Regions from separate parts of the Eisenbergiella sp. OF01-20 genome, predicted to be linked through region 2. Evidence: predicted binding sites of a transcription regulator. Region 2 holds the regulator's gene; the other holds the start of a gene.
The links. Region 2 encodes HrcA, which represses chaperone genes, less so after heat shock. Its sites were predicted from a motif close to TGTTAGCACTCNNNNNNNNNGAGTGCTAACA; they were not measured.
Positions count from the first base shown of each region.

Region 1: a site for HrcA is predicted at 2,267-2,297, ahead of DXA36_RS09135 (co-chaperone GroES). Genes of this name have one in related genera too.

Region 1 covers NZ_QUES01000005.1:139,327-146,803, reverse strand. Annotated here, with positions in the region: gene DXA36_RS09145 (alpha/beta fold hydrolase) at 1-752, opposite strand, end outside; gene DXA36_RS09140 (GGDEF domain-containing protein) at 1,166-2,092, shown strand; gene DXA36_RS09135 (co-chaperone GroES) at 2,343-2,630, shown strand; gene groL (chaperonin GroEL) at 2,674-4,296, shown strand; gene DXA36_RS09125 (GGDEF domain-containing protein) at 4,490-5,386, opposite strand; gene DXA36_RS09120 (YdcF family protein) at 5,564-6,322, shown strand; gene DXA36_RS09115 (adenine phosphoribosyltransferase) at 6,446-6,970, shown strand; gene DXA36_RS09110 (RelA/SpoT family protein) at 7,241-7,477, shown strand, end outside.
Region 2 covers NZ_QUES01000002.1:363,224-370,700, forward strand. Annotated here, with positions in the region: gene dnaK (molecular chaperone DnaK) at 1-555, opposite strand, end outside; gene grpE (nucleotide exchange factor GrpE) at 614-1,333, opposite strand; gene hrcA (heat-inducible transcriptional repressor HrcA) at 1,404-2,438, opposite strand; gene DXA36_RS05180 (DUF6465 family protein) at 2,809-3,345, opposite strand; gene DXA36_RS05185 (sensor histidine kinase) at 3,449-4,861, opposite strand; gene DXA36_RS05190 (response regulator transcription factor) at 4,864-5,580, opposite strand; gene DXA36_RS05195 (Na/Pi cotransporter family protein) at 5,666-7,357, opposite strand.

The DNA.
Region 1 (7,477 bases), on a different contig from region 2:
AAACAGACAGGAACGGCATATTTCCGGCAGCCTTCAAAATCTGTTCCCATCAGTTCCTGCCACAGAAATTGGATAGCCTGCAGGCTGCCCTTCTGACGGCGGAGCAAGTCGGCCGGGGTGTAATAGCGGGACAGCAGGAATGGCATTATCAGGGTATTGTAGTTTGTTTTCCCATAAAGGGAGCCCTTATATTTAACCACCAGCCCGGTGACAAAAAGCAGATCCTTTAACCATTCCTCACCGGTATAGGTACAGTCCGTCCGCTTGAGCCGTTCCAAATCCTTCCCTTCTGCATGGGCAAGAGCGTAATCGTAAGCTTCCCGGCAGGATTTCTGCATATTCACGACCTGCCCGCAGCCAATATAGGTACGGACGGTTTCCGGGTGCCGTTGGATATAGGCAAGTCCGAGGACGCTTCCCCAGGAATGGCCGACTAAATACAGCTTATCCTGATGAAAACGTTCCAGCAGCCATTGGATGAGTGCATGGAGATCCTGCTCAAAGAGAGCCATGGTGATATCTTCTCCCGGCCTGAATTTATAGTAGGATTTTCCGGCGCCCCGCTGTTCCCAGATCACAACGGTAAATGTTTGTTCCAGGGCACTGTTATACTTCAGAACCAGGGGGAGCGCCGCATCCCCCGGTCCCCCGTGCAGATAGAGAAGCAGTGGGGCGTTTTCCTTTTCCGAGCGGATAGATACATATTGATGGACTCCGTTTATGGGGATAGTTTTCTGTTCATTAATGTACATAATTCCTCCTGGCATGACCTGCGATATTGCGTTTATAAATTAAGATGGGAACTGTTATCCAGCTGTTCCAGTAACTGCAGGTAAAAATCCCGTCTTTTTTGCATACGTTCGTGCATGATATGATCCGCCGTGGGCGTCGAAAATCCTTCGGCTTCCCAGGACCCGAGATTTTCTATTTTCCGGCAGGCAGACAAAACGGTATTTGGTTATCTGTCATTTTTGCACGGTTTTCTTATTATATCATATATGGGATGATTGTTATAGATCCGCTTTTTCCCGTGCCGCAGCTATTACCCGGAACTGGACAAAAGACGGGAAAAAAAGTATAATGATTCTGGCTGGAGAACGGAGGCGGAATAGCCCCGGAAAGCCATTTCACAAAGAAAATCTGAAGGTGAGGAAGGACAAGGGGTATGGCATACGGTTCGGTTCCATTGGAAAAAAGGTTACGGGAAAATATAAAAAATTACAGACTGGAAAACCTGTATGATTTGGAGAAGATACAGAAGAGTTTCCGGAATCTGCACACTGCGCTGGGTGTGGAGCTGCTTTTAACGCAGCGGCATGGGGAAAAGGCAGTTTCAGCAGGGGACTTTGCCGCCTTCCTGCCGGATGTGGTTTCAGATCCGGGACGGAAAATCCGTGTGGCGGACAGGACGGTGGGCCATCTGTATGCCAAACCGGCAGGGGCGGATAACGAACAGGCCGTGGAGGCTGTCCTGGATGATTTGGCCGCTCTTTTTTCCTCACTCGGGGAAAAGCAGTACCGGTTCCGGGAGACTGCCATTTACGCGGATGAGTTGGAAGAGGCGCTGGAAAAAGACCGGTATCAGGCAAAACACGGGGAGCATGTGGATACACTGACAGGGCTTCTTGGCAGAACCTATTTTGACGCAAGGCTTACCCGGCTCAAAGAAACAGGTACGGCGCCCAATGCCCTGATTTGCGTGAACATCAATGACTGGAAGTTTGTTAACGGCCATTTCGGTGATGAGGAAAGCGACAGGCTCATCCGCATTGTTGCCGATATCCTGAAAAAAGAAGCAAAGCCGGAGTATCTCATAGGGCGTGTGGACGGAGATGTCTTTTATATAGTAATAGAAGCTCCGGAGGAAGGAGAAGCCCGGGACTACTGCAGCCGGATCAAAGAAGCCTGTCAGGTATACGAGGACGCTGTGCTGGCCCCTTCGGTTGCGATTGGTATGGTAACCAGGCTGAGTGTGGAAGAAGATTTTTACCAGTGCTTTTCCGAAGCGGAATATGAAATGTTCCGGGATAAGTTCGATGAGAAAAACAGTCCCGGTTATCGGGAACGGCTGGAAAAGGCATTGACTAAATAAGGAAGGCCATTTTGCTCCTGCGAAGTTTGAGTTTATAATAAATTTATAAAAAACCATAAAATTGAGAAAACAAGAGAAAAAAAGAGATATCACGAGATAATATTAGAAAAAAACGCATTTAGTCTTGTGAAGGGCGTTGCATAAAATAAACCAAAAACATAATATATGTATAGTGTTTAGCACTCAATAAAGATGAGTGCTAACAACAAAAATACCGGTGTAAGAAAGAATTCATTAAGGAGGCATTTTTATGAAATTAGTACCTTTAGGTGACAGAATCGTTTTGAAGCAGTTAGAAGCGGAAGAGACCACAAAATCCGGAATTGTTCTTCCCGGACAGAACAAGGAAAAACCCCAGCAGGCGGAAGTTATTGCAGTAGGGCCTGGCGGAATGGTAGACGGCAAAGAAATCAAAATGGAAGTAAAGGCCGGAGACAAGGTTATTTACTCCAAATATGCCGGAACCGAAGTAAAGCTGGATGACGACCAGGAATACATCATTGTGAAGCAGTCCGACATCCTTGCAGTAATTGAATAAGAAGAAAGCAAAATTAAATTTATAATCAGGAGGCGTTTAAATCATGGCAAAAGAAATTAAATACGGTGCAGAAGCCCGTGCGGCTCTGGAATCCGGAGTAGATCAGTTAGCAGATACCGTCAGAGTGACCCTTGGACCGAAAGGAAGGAACGTAGTTCTCGACAAATCCTACGGCGCACCCCTTATTACCAACGACGGTGTAACCATCGCAAAGGAAATCGAACTGAAGGATGCCTTTGAAAACATGGGTGCACAGCTGGTTAAGGAAGTGGCAACCAAGACGAACGATGTGGCAGGTGATGGTACCACAACAGCAACCGTACTGGCACAGGCAATGGTTAATGAAGGAATGAAGAACCTGGCAGCAGGAGCGAACCCGATCATCCTTAGAAAAGGTATGAAGAAAGCTACCGAATGTGCAGTGGAAGCAATTGCAAAGATGAGCTCCAAAATTAACGGTAAAGAGCATATCGCAAGGGTTGCCTCTATTTCCGCAGGCGATGATGAAGTGGGAACCATGGTTGCAGACGCTATGGAAAAGGTTTCCGGAGACGGTGTTATCACCATCGAAGAAAGCAAGACCATGATGACGGAACTGGATCTGGTAGAAGGTATGCAGTTTGACAGAGGATATGTTTCCGCTTATATGTGCACCGATATGGACAAAATGGAAGCAAACCTGGAAAACCCTTATATCCTCATCACCGATAAGAAGATCTCCAACATCCAGGAAATCCTTCCTCTGCTGGAGCAGGTGGTACAGAGCGGCGCCAAGCTGTTAATTATCGCTGAAGATGTTGAGGGTGAAGCCCTTACGACTCTGATTGTAAATAAACTGCGCGGTACCTTCAATGTGGTAGCTGTTAAAGCGCCCGGCTACGGCGACAGAAGAAAAGAAATGCTGCAGGATATCGCAATTCTGACAGGCGGCAAGGTAATCAGTGAAGAACTGGGACTGGATCTGAAAGAAACACAGCTTATGGATCTGGGACGTGCTAAATCCGTTAAGGTTCAGAAGGAAAATACCGTTATCGTAGACGGCGAAGGAAGCAAGGACGAAATCCAGGCAAGAATCGCTCAGATTAAAATGCAGATTGAAGAAACTACCTCTGATTTTGACAGAGAGAAACTTCAGGAAAGACTTGCCAAGCTGGCAGGCGGCGTAGCGGTTATCCGTGTTGGTGCTGCGACGGAAACAGAAATGAAGGAAGCCAAGCTTCGTATGGAAGATGCCCTGGCTGCAACAAGAGCTGCAGTGGAAGAAGGTATCATCGCAGGCGGCGGATCCGCTTATATCCACGCATGCAAGGATGTTTCCAAACTGGCTGAGGGTATGGACGGAGACGAAAAGACCGGCGCAAGAATCGTTCTGAAAGCTCTGGAAGCACCTTTGTTCCACATCGCCGCCAATGCAGGACTGGAAGGCAGTGTTATCATCAACAAGGTAAAAGAAATGGAAGTTGGCATGGGCTTCGATGCTCTGAAGGAAGAGTATGTGAACATGGTTGACGCAGGAATCCTTGATCCTGCCAAGGTTACCAGAAGCGCACTGCAGAATGCAACAAGCGTTGCATCCACGCTGCTGACTACAGAAACTGTTGTTGCAGATATTAAAGAGGATCTGCCCCCCGCACCTGCCGGAGCAGGCGGAATGGGAATGATGTAAGAAGATGTAACATCTGAGACAGATCGGAATTGTTACAGGCAGACATCAGATAATTGAAAACAGAACCCTATGATGCTGCGGCCGTTTGATTACGGCCGCAGTTTTTATTCCTGCGGGCAACGGCCAGGCGGATGCACCTGCATGGACCTAAAAGTTCTATTGTCATAAAAAAGCTTCCGCCGCGGCGGAAGCCCTAAAAACAACAGGTTACAAAATTACCTTTTCCATTTTCCTTTGCCTGATACATTGCCTTATCCGCCGCCCGGTAATAATCAAAATAGGAAGGGGCATACTCTTTATTGACGGCGGCCCCGATGCTGACGCTAACAGGAATACAGTTCTCGCTTAATTCCCTGGTTCGGCGGAGGATCTCGGAACAAATTCTCTGTACCAGATTCTCATCATCCGTATTATAGGCGAAAAGGCCGAATTCGTCTCCTCCTATCCGGTAAACCGTATCTGTTTTCCGGCATACACAGCGCAGTATGGTGGCGAAATGATGCAGAATCTCATCTCCCTGGCAATGGCCGTATGTATCGTTGATAACTTTAAAGTTGTCAATATCAAAAACAAACATGGCATTGCGGGTGGAAGAGCTTTGCTGCATGAGATTATTCTGGATCAGCTGTCTGCCCGCGGCGGCATTATAAATGCCGGTATGGCTGTCCATGTTGGCCAGATGCTGGAGCTTAAGCCTTTGGTGTACCTCATAGTCAATGTCCTGGAAAAAACCGACTGCCTGCATCTGCCCGGAAACACAATCCGCGAAGGAGGTAAAAACTGCACGGTACCAGTGATAGTCCCTGCACGTGCCAAGCCGGGCCAGAAGTTCGGCGGTAAGGGTACAGTCCTGGACTTCCAGCGAATGAAACAGATGGGAAAGGGCGGGAAGATAATCCGGGTGAAGCAGGCCTGTATCAACAAGTCCCTGTGCGCCGTTTGTAATCCTGTCAGGAAGCCCGCAGCGCAGCGCTGCCTCCGGTTCCGGAAACAAGGCGTGCGTCTGGATATCATATTCCCATATCATATCTGCGAAATTCTGGAGCAGAATTCCCAGTTTTTGTGAACTTAAATCCCATTCTTTTTTCATTCGTTGGTTTCCACCGTCTTTCTGTTTATATCTTACTTCTATCGTATCACCCTTTCCGATGCCCTGCAATCTGGCAGAGAACGTAATATTTCGACAAAAGGAGACAAAAACAGGACTTTTATGTTAGAATAATTAAATCTGTTGTAACTATGAAAACGGGATGGAAAGAGAGGGAACATGAAAAAAATGACATATATAGTAATCGCTTTGGGAATTCTTTGTCTGCTTTATTGCGCGGGAATACTTATTTCCGGTGTTTACGGCTCCTGGTTTTTCCTTATATGGGGGATAGCGGGAACCGGTTTCCTCGCCCTGGCCTGGTTATACCAGCATGGTGTATGGCTGCAGCTTCCGGGAGGAATGCGGAAGCTGATGATCGCTGTCGTACTTCTGGGGGCGGCGGTGTTCCTGTTTGTGGAGGGACTGCTGATCAGCAGATTTTCCAGTAAGGGCGTGCCGGATCTGGATTATCTGATCGTACTCGGTGCACAGATGCGGGAGAGCGGACCGAGCAAGGCCCTGGCACTGCGTCTGGATACGGCGGCCGCTTATCTGGTGGAAAACGAAGGGACGCTCGTGGTGGTGTCAGGCGGAAAGGGGAGCAATGAACCGGTGAGCGAGGCGCAGGGAATGTATGACTATCTGACCGCAAAGGGAATTGCACCGGACAGAATCCTGCTGGAGGATCGATCCACCAATACCAAAGAAAACCTGGAGTATTCCCGCAGCCTGATTCCGGAGGAGGCTTCCGTAGGAATCGTAACCAATAACTTTCACGTATACCGCAGCACCAGACTGGCTGCCAGTCAGGGATATTCCACCGTCTATGGCCTGGCCGCCCCTTCGGATACCGCCATGCAGGCCAACAATATGGTACGGGAATTTTTCGGCGTCATAAAAGACCTTCTCTATGGAAATATGACCCTTGGATGGTAATAGATCAGTCGGCCCATTGATAAGCAGGCAAATACGGACATTTTGGTCGGTTGACTTATCTGGGGAGAAATAATATAATAAAATATAGTTTTTTAGGGAAAAATGACCAGAAGGAGAAGCGCCATGAAGAAACTGGAAGAGTATGTGAGATGTATCCCGGATTTCCCGGAGGAAGGAGTTATGTTCAGGGACGTAACCAGTGTCCTGCAGGATGCGGACGGCCTGCATCTGGCTATTGATACCATGCAGGAACTGATAGATGATCTGGAATTTGACGTGGTAGTGGGACCGGAATCCAGAGGATTTATTTTCGGAACGCCTATCGCTTACAATAATCATAAACCCTTCGTTCTTATCCGGAAAAAGGGAAAGCTTCCCTGTGAAACCGCTTCCATGGAGTATGATCTGGAGTATGGCACTGCTGTTATTGAGATTCACAAGGATGCTATCCGTCCTGGTCAGAAAATTCTGATAGTGGATGATCTTATCGCTACCGGCGGTACTACGGAGGCGATGATCCGCCTGGTGGAAGAGCTGGGCGGAGAAGTGGTCGGAGTCGTCGTCCTTATGGAGCTTGCGGGCTTGAAGGGACGGGAAAAGCTGGCAGGATACCGTCTGGAATCCGCCATTTGCTTTGAAGGAAAGTAAGACAGCAGGGCAGGGAGTGTATGGGATGGAAGCGATGTCCCGCACTCTATGGAATCCAGTAACCAGATCAATATAATGCAGCGCCGGTGATGATATATGAATATGACGGATGAAAAGATAACGGATAAGGTGCAGGCCGTGGCTCCCACAGAAACGGCCGTGCTGCCGGAAGAAAAAAGTAAAATTGTGTATGAGGGCGGCGGCAGTCTTGCCCGCGGACAGAGAAAGAAAGGCAGAGGCCTGGTTCTTGACGACGGACGGATTGAAGCCATGAAAGAATATTTAAGTCCTGAGGAGCTTTATCAGGACCTTATTTCCCGTGTGCGCAGATATCATCCGTCGGACGATATTTCCATGATAGAGAAGGCCTATAAAATTGCCTATGCCGCCCATGAAGGGCAGGTGCGCAAGTCCGGGGAGCCTTATATCATCCATCCCTTATGTGTCGCCATAATCCTTGCGGATTTGGAACTGGATAAGGAAACGATTGAAGCGGGGCTTCTTCAC
Region 2 (7,477 bases):
ACCGTCACCGATTTCGATGATGGAAACGTCGAAGGTACCGCCGCCCAGGTCGTATACCATGATTTTCTGTTCTTTTTCATTATCCAGACCATAAGCAAGGGCTGCTGCGGTAGGCTCATTGATGATACGCTTTACATCCAGGCCTGCGATCTTTCCTGCATCCTTGGTAGCCTGGCGCTGTGCATCGTTGAAATAAGCAGGTACGGTAATTACCGCTTCATTCACCTTTTCACCAAGATAGTTCTCAGCATCCGCTTTCAGTTTCTGGAGAATCATTGCGGAAATTTCCTGAGGGGAATATTTCTTTCCGTCAATGTCAACCTTGTAATCGCTTCCCATATGTCTTTTGATGGAAGCAACGGTTCTGTCCGCATTGGTTACCGCCTGACGCTTTGCAGGCTCGCCTACCAGCCTTTCGCCGGTCTTTGTAAATGCAACCACACTGGGAGTTGTTCTTGCGCCCTCCGCGTTGGCGATAACGGTGGGTTTACCACCTTCCATAACTGCAACACAGCTATTTGTTGTACCTAAGTCGATACCGATAATTTTGCTCATAAGTCTCCTCCATTCTACCGCTTTTTGCGGCTATTTCATCAGGCAGTGCCTGAAATACTTAATTTGCCACTTTAACCATACTGTGTCTTACCACAGTATCGTGATAGGTATAACCCTTCTGGAATTCCTCGGCCACAATATTCTCACCGTACGCCTCATCCTCCACATGCATGACCGCATTATGGAAATTAGGGTCGAATTCCTGACCGGCCGCTTCAATGGGCTTAACCCCCATATTATCCAGTTCGGTCATCAGCTGTTTATATACCTTGTTCATACCTTCCACGAAAGCGGATCCCTTCTCATCTTCGGGTACGGCCGCCAAACCTCTTTCAAAGTTGTCGACCACCGGGAGGATTTTTTCAATCACGCTTTTTGCTCCGGTTTCGAACATTGCTGACTTTTCTTTATCCGTACGCTTACGGAAATTCTCAAATTCGGCCATCTGACGTTTTACCCTGTCTTCCAGTTCATCAATTTTGGCCTTAAAAGCTTCTTCCTTTTTATCTTTTTTCTTTTTCTTAAAAAAGCCTTCTTTTTCAGCTGCCGGGCTGTCATCCTGTGCGGAATCATCTTCCGGGGAACTTTCTTCCCCTCCGTCCGCTTCCTCACTGCTGCATGCTTCACATTCTCCGGCAGAATCCACGCCGTTATCCGCGTCCGCAGCCGGATCGGCATCCGCTGTTTTGCAAGCCCCCTGTGCTGTTTCTTCTCCTGCCTTCGCCTCAGAAGCAGTATCCATCTCTTCCTCCAGGTTCCGGTTATCTTTATTTTCCATCTTCTGCTTCACTCCATTCTGTGTATCTGACACTTTCTATTTTTGTAACTGTCCGGTAGTTCACAGTTATCTATTTTTTCTTATATAACGTATCCAGCTGTGTCATCAGATTCTTCAGGATTCCCACAACCTTGTCGTAATCCATACGTTTGGGCCCGATGATGCCGACGGTTCCTTTCATTCCTTCGCCCAGCTCGTAGGTGGCTGTTACTATGCTGCAGTCCTTCATTGTCTGTACCGGTGTTTCGTTACCGATATATACCTGAATGCCCGTACTGTTCTCATCAGCCAGTGTTTCCTGAACGATTTGGTTTAATGCCTGTTTTTCTTCAAAAGTGGTAATAAGCTGTCCTGCCAGTTCCTTATCCGCAAGCTCCGGATATTTCAGGATATTATTGGTGCCGCTCGTATAAATCTCCAGATCCTCATCCGCCTGTATGGCTTCCGCCACCGCATCGATGATTTCGCCCACCATATCGCTGTGAATGCCTGCCTGCTGCTTCAGGTTGGCTATCATCGCCAGATTAATCTCATCCAGGCTCTTCCCGTTCAGGTGGGTATTCAGCAGGATATTTAATTTTAATATGGTTTCCTGGTCGGGCGCTTCGTCCACATGGAGCATGGTGTTCTTAATCATATTGCCTTCCACCACGATAACCGCCAATACCTGGTGTTCATCCACCTTGGATAACTGGATGAACTTAAGCTTATTCCCATGATAAAGCGGCGATGAAATCATTGCCGCATAGTTGGTATTCACTGCGAGAACCTTTGCAACCTGCCGGAGAAGATGGTCCATCTTATCTTCTTTCTCCACGAGAAGCTCTCTTAATTCCGTCACTTCCCGATCCTTTTCTGCCAGCATGCTGTCAACATAAAGCCGGTAGCCTTTATCGGAAGGAATCCGGCCTGCGGAGGTGTGGGGCTGGAGGATGTATCCCTGTTCTTCCAGGTCTGCCATCTCATTACGAATCGTGGCTGAACTTAAGTTCAAATCCGTGTATTTGGAAATCGTCCTGCTCCCTACCGGTTCTCCTGTCTCCAGATAGTTACGGATGATTGCCTGCAGAATTTTCATTTTGCGTTCATCCAGTTCGTGCTGCATTACCTCACCTCATTTCGGGTTGTTAGCACTCAACCTTCAGGAGTGCTAACACCTTCTGAACATACATTATCACTTCTCCTATACGTTGTCAACTCGTTTTTAGAAATAAATTAATGAAAAAATTGTGAAGAATCTTAAGAAAAACGGATGAAAACAAAGGCCCTCCGGTTCAGCAGCAGCCTTCCTTCCGGCAAAAGAAACGCCGTATCCCTGTGAAACTGAAAAGCTGGATAAACCGGAATCGGAATCCGCCTTTCAGGGGATACGGCGTATAAATGACGTGTAGTTGTATGAATTCGTAACTGTGAAGGTACGGAACAGTTACATGAAATCTAACTATGTATTTTTATTGCAGGCCTGCGGGTTTCTGTCAGATAGCAAAACTTCCTGTCACATCCCCATTAATCACATAGTATACACTGCTTTCTTCCGGTTTTACATAAAGCTCAACTTCCCTGAAATCAGCTTCCTCCCTGCCCAAATCATATTTCCAAACATCCTTTGCGATCTTGACAAGATCCTCTGTGGAATAGGATTTACCGGCAAACTGTACGGTAACAACTTCCTTGGATGCGATAGTTTCCATCGTCTCTGTTTTAGCTGCCGCTTTCTTAACAGGCGCTTTTTTGGCGGCAGGTTTCGCGGCGGCGGCAGTCTTTTCTGCTGCAGGCTTTTCAGCCGTTTTTTTGGCAGGTGCCTTCTTCACAGGCGCTTTCTTTACGGTTTCTTTTTTAACAGGCTCCTTTTTGGCAGGTGCCTTCTTTTCTGCGGGTTCTTTTACAGCGGCTTTTACTGCTGGTGTTTTTTCAGGCTCTTTGGTTTCGATTTTCAGTGCATCAGCTTTCGCAGTAATTTTCTCAACGGGTTTCACAGTTTCCTTCGCTTCGTTTTTCTTCATTTCTGCCATAATTTTCTCCTCCTTTAGACCCAGGTACTTCGTCCAAGCACAACACACAAAGCAGTAATATACCTGAATATAGAATTCAGTTTACCGCAAAGACGCGCAGTTGTCAACTTTTCGCCTTATTTTCCGCTGAAAAAGGAATTGTTACGGTAAAGCAGCTACCCTTTCCCGGAGTGCTCGCCAGCCCGATATGGCCTCCGTAGAACTCCACAATATGCTTCACAATGGATAGCCCCAGGCCGGTTCCGCCCATCTTTTTGCTGCGTCCCTTATCCACCCGGTAAAAGCGTTCGAAAATACGCTCCTGATCCTCTTTGCTGATACCGCAGCCGTCATCCTTCACGCGGATGCACATGTCGCTCCCCTCCGAAGAAATCTCCACCCATACGTTTCCGCCGGGGTGATTGTATTTGATACCGTTGCTCACCAGGTTCATTATCAGCTCCCGCAGCTGTTTGGCGCTGGCTTCTATGATGAGGGGTTCGCATTCTTTATGAAGCGCAACCTGATATTCCGCAGCAATAGGTTCCGCAGATTCAAAGATTTCCGTCAGCAGAGGGGCGATACGCACCATGGAATAGGTCACCTCGGCCTCCTTTGCTTCCAGGCGGGATATCATGAGGATATCGTTGATAAGGTTGGTCATATTGTCCGTTTCCTTCAGGATACGGGCAATAAAATCTTTTTTTGTAGCCTCATCCTTCACAAATCCCTGATCCAGCAGCTCCGCATATCCTTTGACGGAGGTAATGGGTGTTTTCAGTTCATGGGAAGCGTTGCTGAAAAATTCCTGGCGGATGCGTTTTTCCTTTTCCAGCTGATCCATATGCTCGCGGATCTCCGCCGCCATTTTCATTGTAGTCTGGGATATCACATTTAATTCCTTATATTTATACTGCCGGAAGGTAAAGCTGGGGTTTTCTCCCCGCACCTTCACCATTTCCCTGGAAATTTCATTCAGGGGGGTGGTAATGGTATTGGTAAACCGTATGGCAATTACAACGCTCATGGCAAAAGCAATCCCGGTACCCAGAAGCAGGAGCGGAAAAATCAGAATCATATAATCCAGCATATTCGTATACGGTACCGACATCCGGATCACATAGGGGCCTTTTACGGAATGCACCGCCACATAGAGCAGGCTGCGCCCCAGGCTCTCGGAATTCCTGGCTGCGAAGCCGGATCCGGTTGCCAGGGCTTCCTTCACCTCTTCCCGTTCCAGATGATTTTCCAGTTTTCCCACCTGTTCTATTTCATTATCCGCCACCACTGTCCCGTCTTCGCTGATAATCGTAATCCGGGATTCCTCGTCCATGGTGGCTTTATGCAGACTGCTGAGCTGCTCCTGCAGATCGCCTTCATAATCCAGGGAATAATCCACCACATGGATCGTATTAATCATGGACTCCCTGTTGTTTTTCAGCATGTTCTTTCCTATAAAATAGTAGGAAAAAACACTGCTGACCGCAAGGGCCAGCATGAGTATCGCTACGAACCGGAGTAAAATTGCTCGTTTCATGTTTAATTTTCCTTATTTTCATTCTCCTGGGGAATCACAAACCGATATCCCACGCTGCGGATTGTTTTGATGTATTTGCTTCCTTCCTCACCCAGCTTCTGCCGCAGGGTCCTGATATGAATGTCCAGCGTCCTTGTTTCAATATCTGCGGAATAATCCCACAGCTTATTCAGCAGTTCATCCCGTTCCACCACTCTGGCCCGGTTATCAATGAGATACATCAGCAGTTCATATTCTTTATAAGTAAGGGAAACCGGATCCCCGTTCATAACCACTTCCCGGGCCGCCGGATCCACCGACAGGCCGCCCATCTTAATCTTGCCCGTTTCATGCACAGGCTGCTGTTCCGCCGCGCGCCGCAGAAGGGAACGGATCCGGGCCGCCAGTTCCAGCACGCCGAAGGGTTTCGTTATATAATCATCTGCGCCCCCGTCGAGGCCCACCACTTTATCGTATTCCTTATCCTTAGCCGTGAGGACAATGATCGGGATATTCTTAATCTCATCCTCCCTGCCGCGGATAAGCCGGATGGCCGAAAGCCCGTCCATCCCCGGAAGCATCAGGTCAAAAACCGCCAGATCCGGTTTTTCCTTCCCCGCCAGCTCCAGGGCTTCCTCAGCCGTTTCAAAAGACAGGACCTGATAGCCATAGCCTTCCAATGCAATTTTCACAAGATTCCGGATATTCTCATCATCTTCAATAACAAATATTTTCTGCATGCTTACCTCTCCATTCTTCTGCAAAAGCACTCTCGGCGCTATCCCGGGTTCTTTCTGCCCCATACCGGCTTACGCTATCAGTATATCACTCTTCATCTAAAGCAGGAAGGGCTTTCCCGGATTCACTCACCACATAACCGGCTATATTGGTAGCATGGTCGGCTATCCTCTCCAGGTTGCTGATCAGGTCGAGGAATACCACGCCGCTTTCCGGGACGCATTTTCCTTTGGACAGACGCTGGATATGCTTTTCCCGGAGTTCATCCTCCAGCTTGTCAACATTCCTTTCGTAATCGGCTTCCTGGAGTGCATCGCTGGCACTGGAAAGTTCTCTTGCTTTCAGCGCGCTTTCCAGGGCGAGAATAGTTTCCTCCGCTATAAGCTTCAAATCCTTGAAGCCTTTCTTGGAAAAGGTAACATCATCCTTGCGCATGTTGTCGGCCAGTTCGGCGATGTTTTCCGCATGGTCGCCCACCCTTTCCAGGTCGCTTACCGTATAAAACAGGTTTTTGATCACCTGATGCTGTTCCTCGGTAAGGGAAAGATTGTCCACCCGAACCAGAAACGCGGTAAGAATCTTTTCCATTTCATTTATGATCTTTTCATTCTGAAAAACGGAGCGTATGGTTTCCTTATTTCCCGTTTCAATACCCTCCAGGGATTTTTTCAGGTTTAGCAGGGTGGACTGTCCCATGACATTCACTTCCCCCAGTACAGCGTCCATGGCAAAAGCGGGATTTCCCAGGATACGTTCGTCCAGATGTCTGCGCATTTCACCGGATGCACTGATCTCGGGCTGTTCCTCGGACTTGTCCTCCCTTATTATATAGGTAGAAAGCTTCACGAGCTTATCCGCAAAAGGGACGAGCATAAGGGTGTTGAGTACGTTGAATACGGTATGGAATATGGAAATTTCCACACTGTTTATGGTTGACGAACCCCATACCGGATTAAACCGGAAGAGGATAAACATGATAATTCCGAAAATGACCGCTCCTATCACATTGAAAAGCAGATGGATAATAGAGGCTCTTTTTGCATTTTTCCCGGCTCCCGCGCTGGATATCAGGGCGGTTACGCAGGTTCCTATATTCTGGCCCAGCGTGATAAACACGGCGGACTGCCAGTTCACTACCCCGTTGAGGGCCAGTGTCTGGAGAATTCCCACCGAAGCGGATGAGCTTTGAATGATAGCCGTAACCACAGCGCCTGCCAGGATCGCAAGCACAGGATTTTTACCCAGCACGGCAAAGGCGTCCGCAAAGACAGGTGCATCCCGGTAGGGTTTGATGGCGTCGGACATGAAAGACAAGCCGATAAAGAGAATACTGAAGCCGACGAGGATTTCCCCGACTTTTTTCTTTTTTTCACTCTTGGTAAAAAGGACCAGAAATGCACCGATTCCCAATAACAGAGGGGCAAAGAACTCGGGCTTCATAATACTGCCCCATTCGCTCATGGAAACAATCCAGGCCGTTATGGTGGTACCGATGTTGGCCCCCATAATCACGCCCACAGCCTGTGCCAGTTCCAGCATGCCGGCATTAACAAACCCTACCACCATGACCGTTGTGGCGGAAGAGCTCTGAATAATCGCAGTTACTCCGGCTCCTACAAGGATGGCCATCAGCCTGTTCTTGGTCAGAAATCCCATCAGCTTCTGCATCTTGCCCCCGGCTGATTTCTGAAGGCCGTCAGCCATGATATTCATTCCGTAAAGGAACATGCCAAGGCCGCCGATGAATGAAAACAACATTCCTACATCATTAATAGACATTCCAACTCTCCTCTGCCCTCGTCAACGGATATCGCTGTCTTTTCACGCAATCGAAATCCTGACTTCTCCCTCATTCCGCTTCGGGGCGGTATTTATTTTTCATTGGTTGTAACTCTGGCA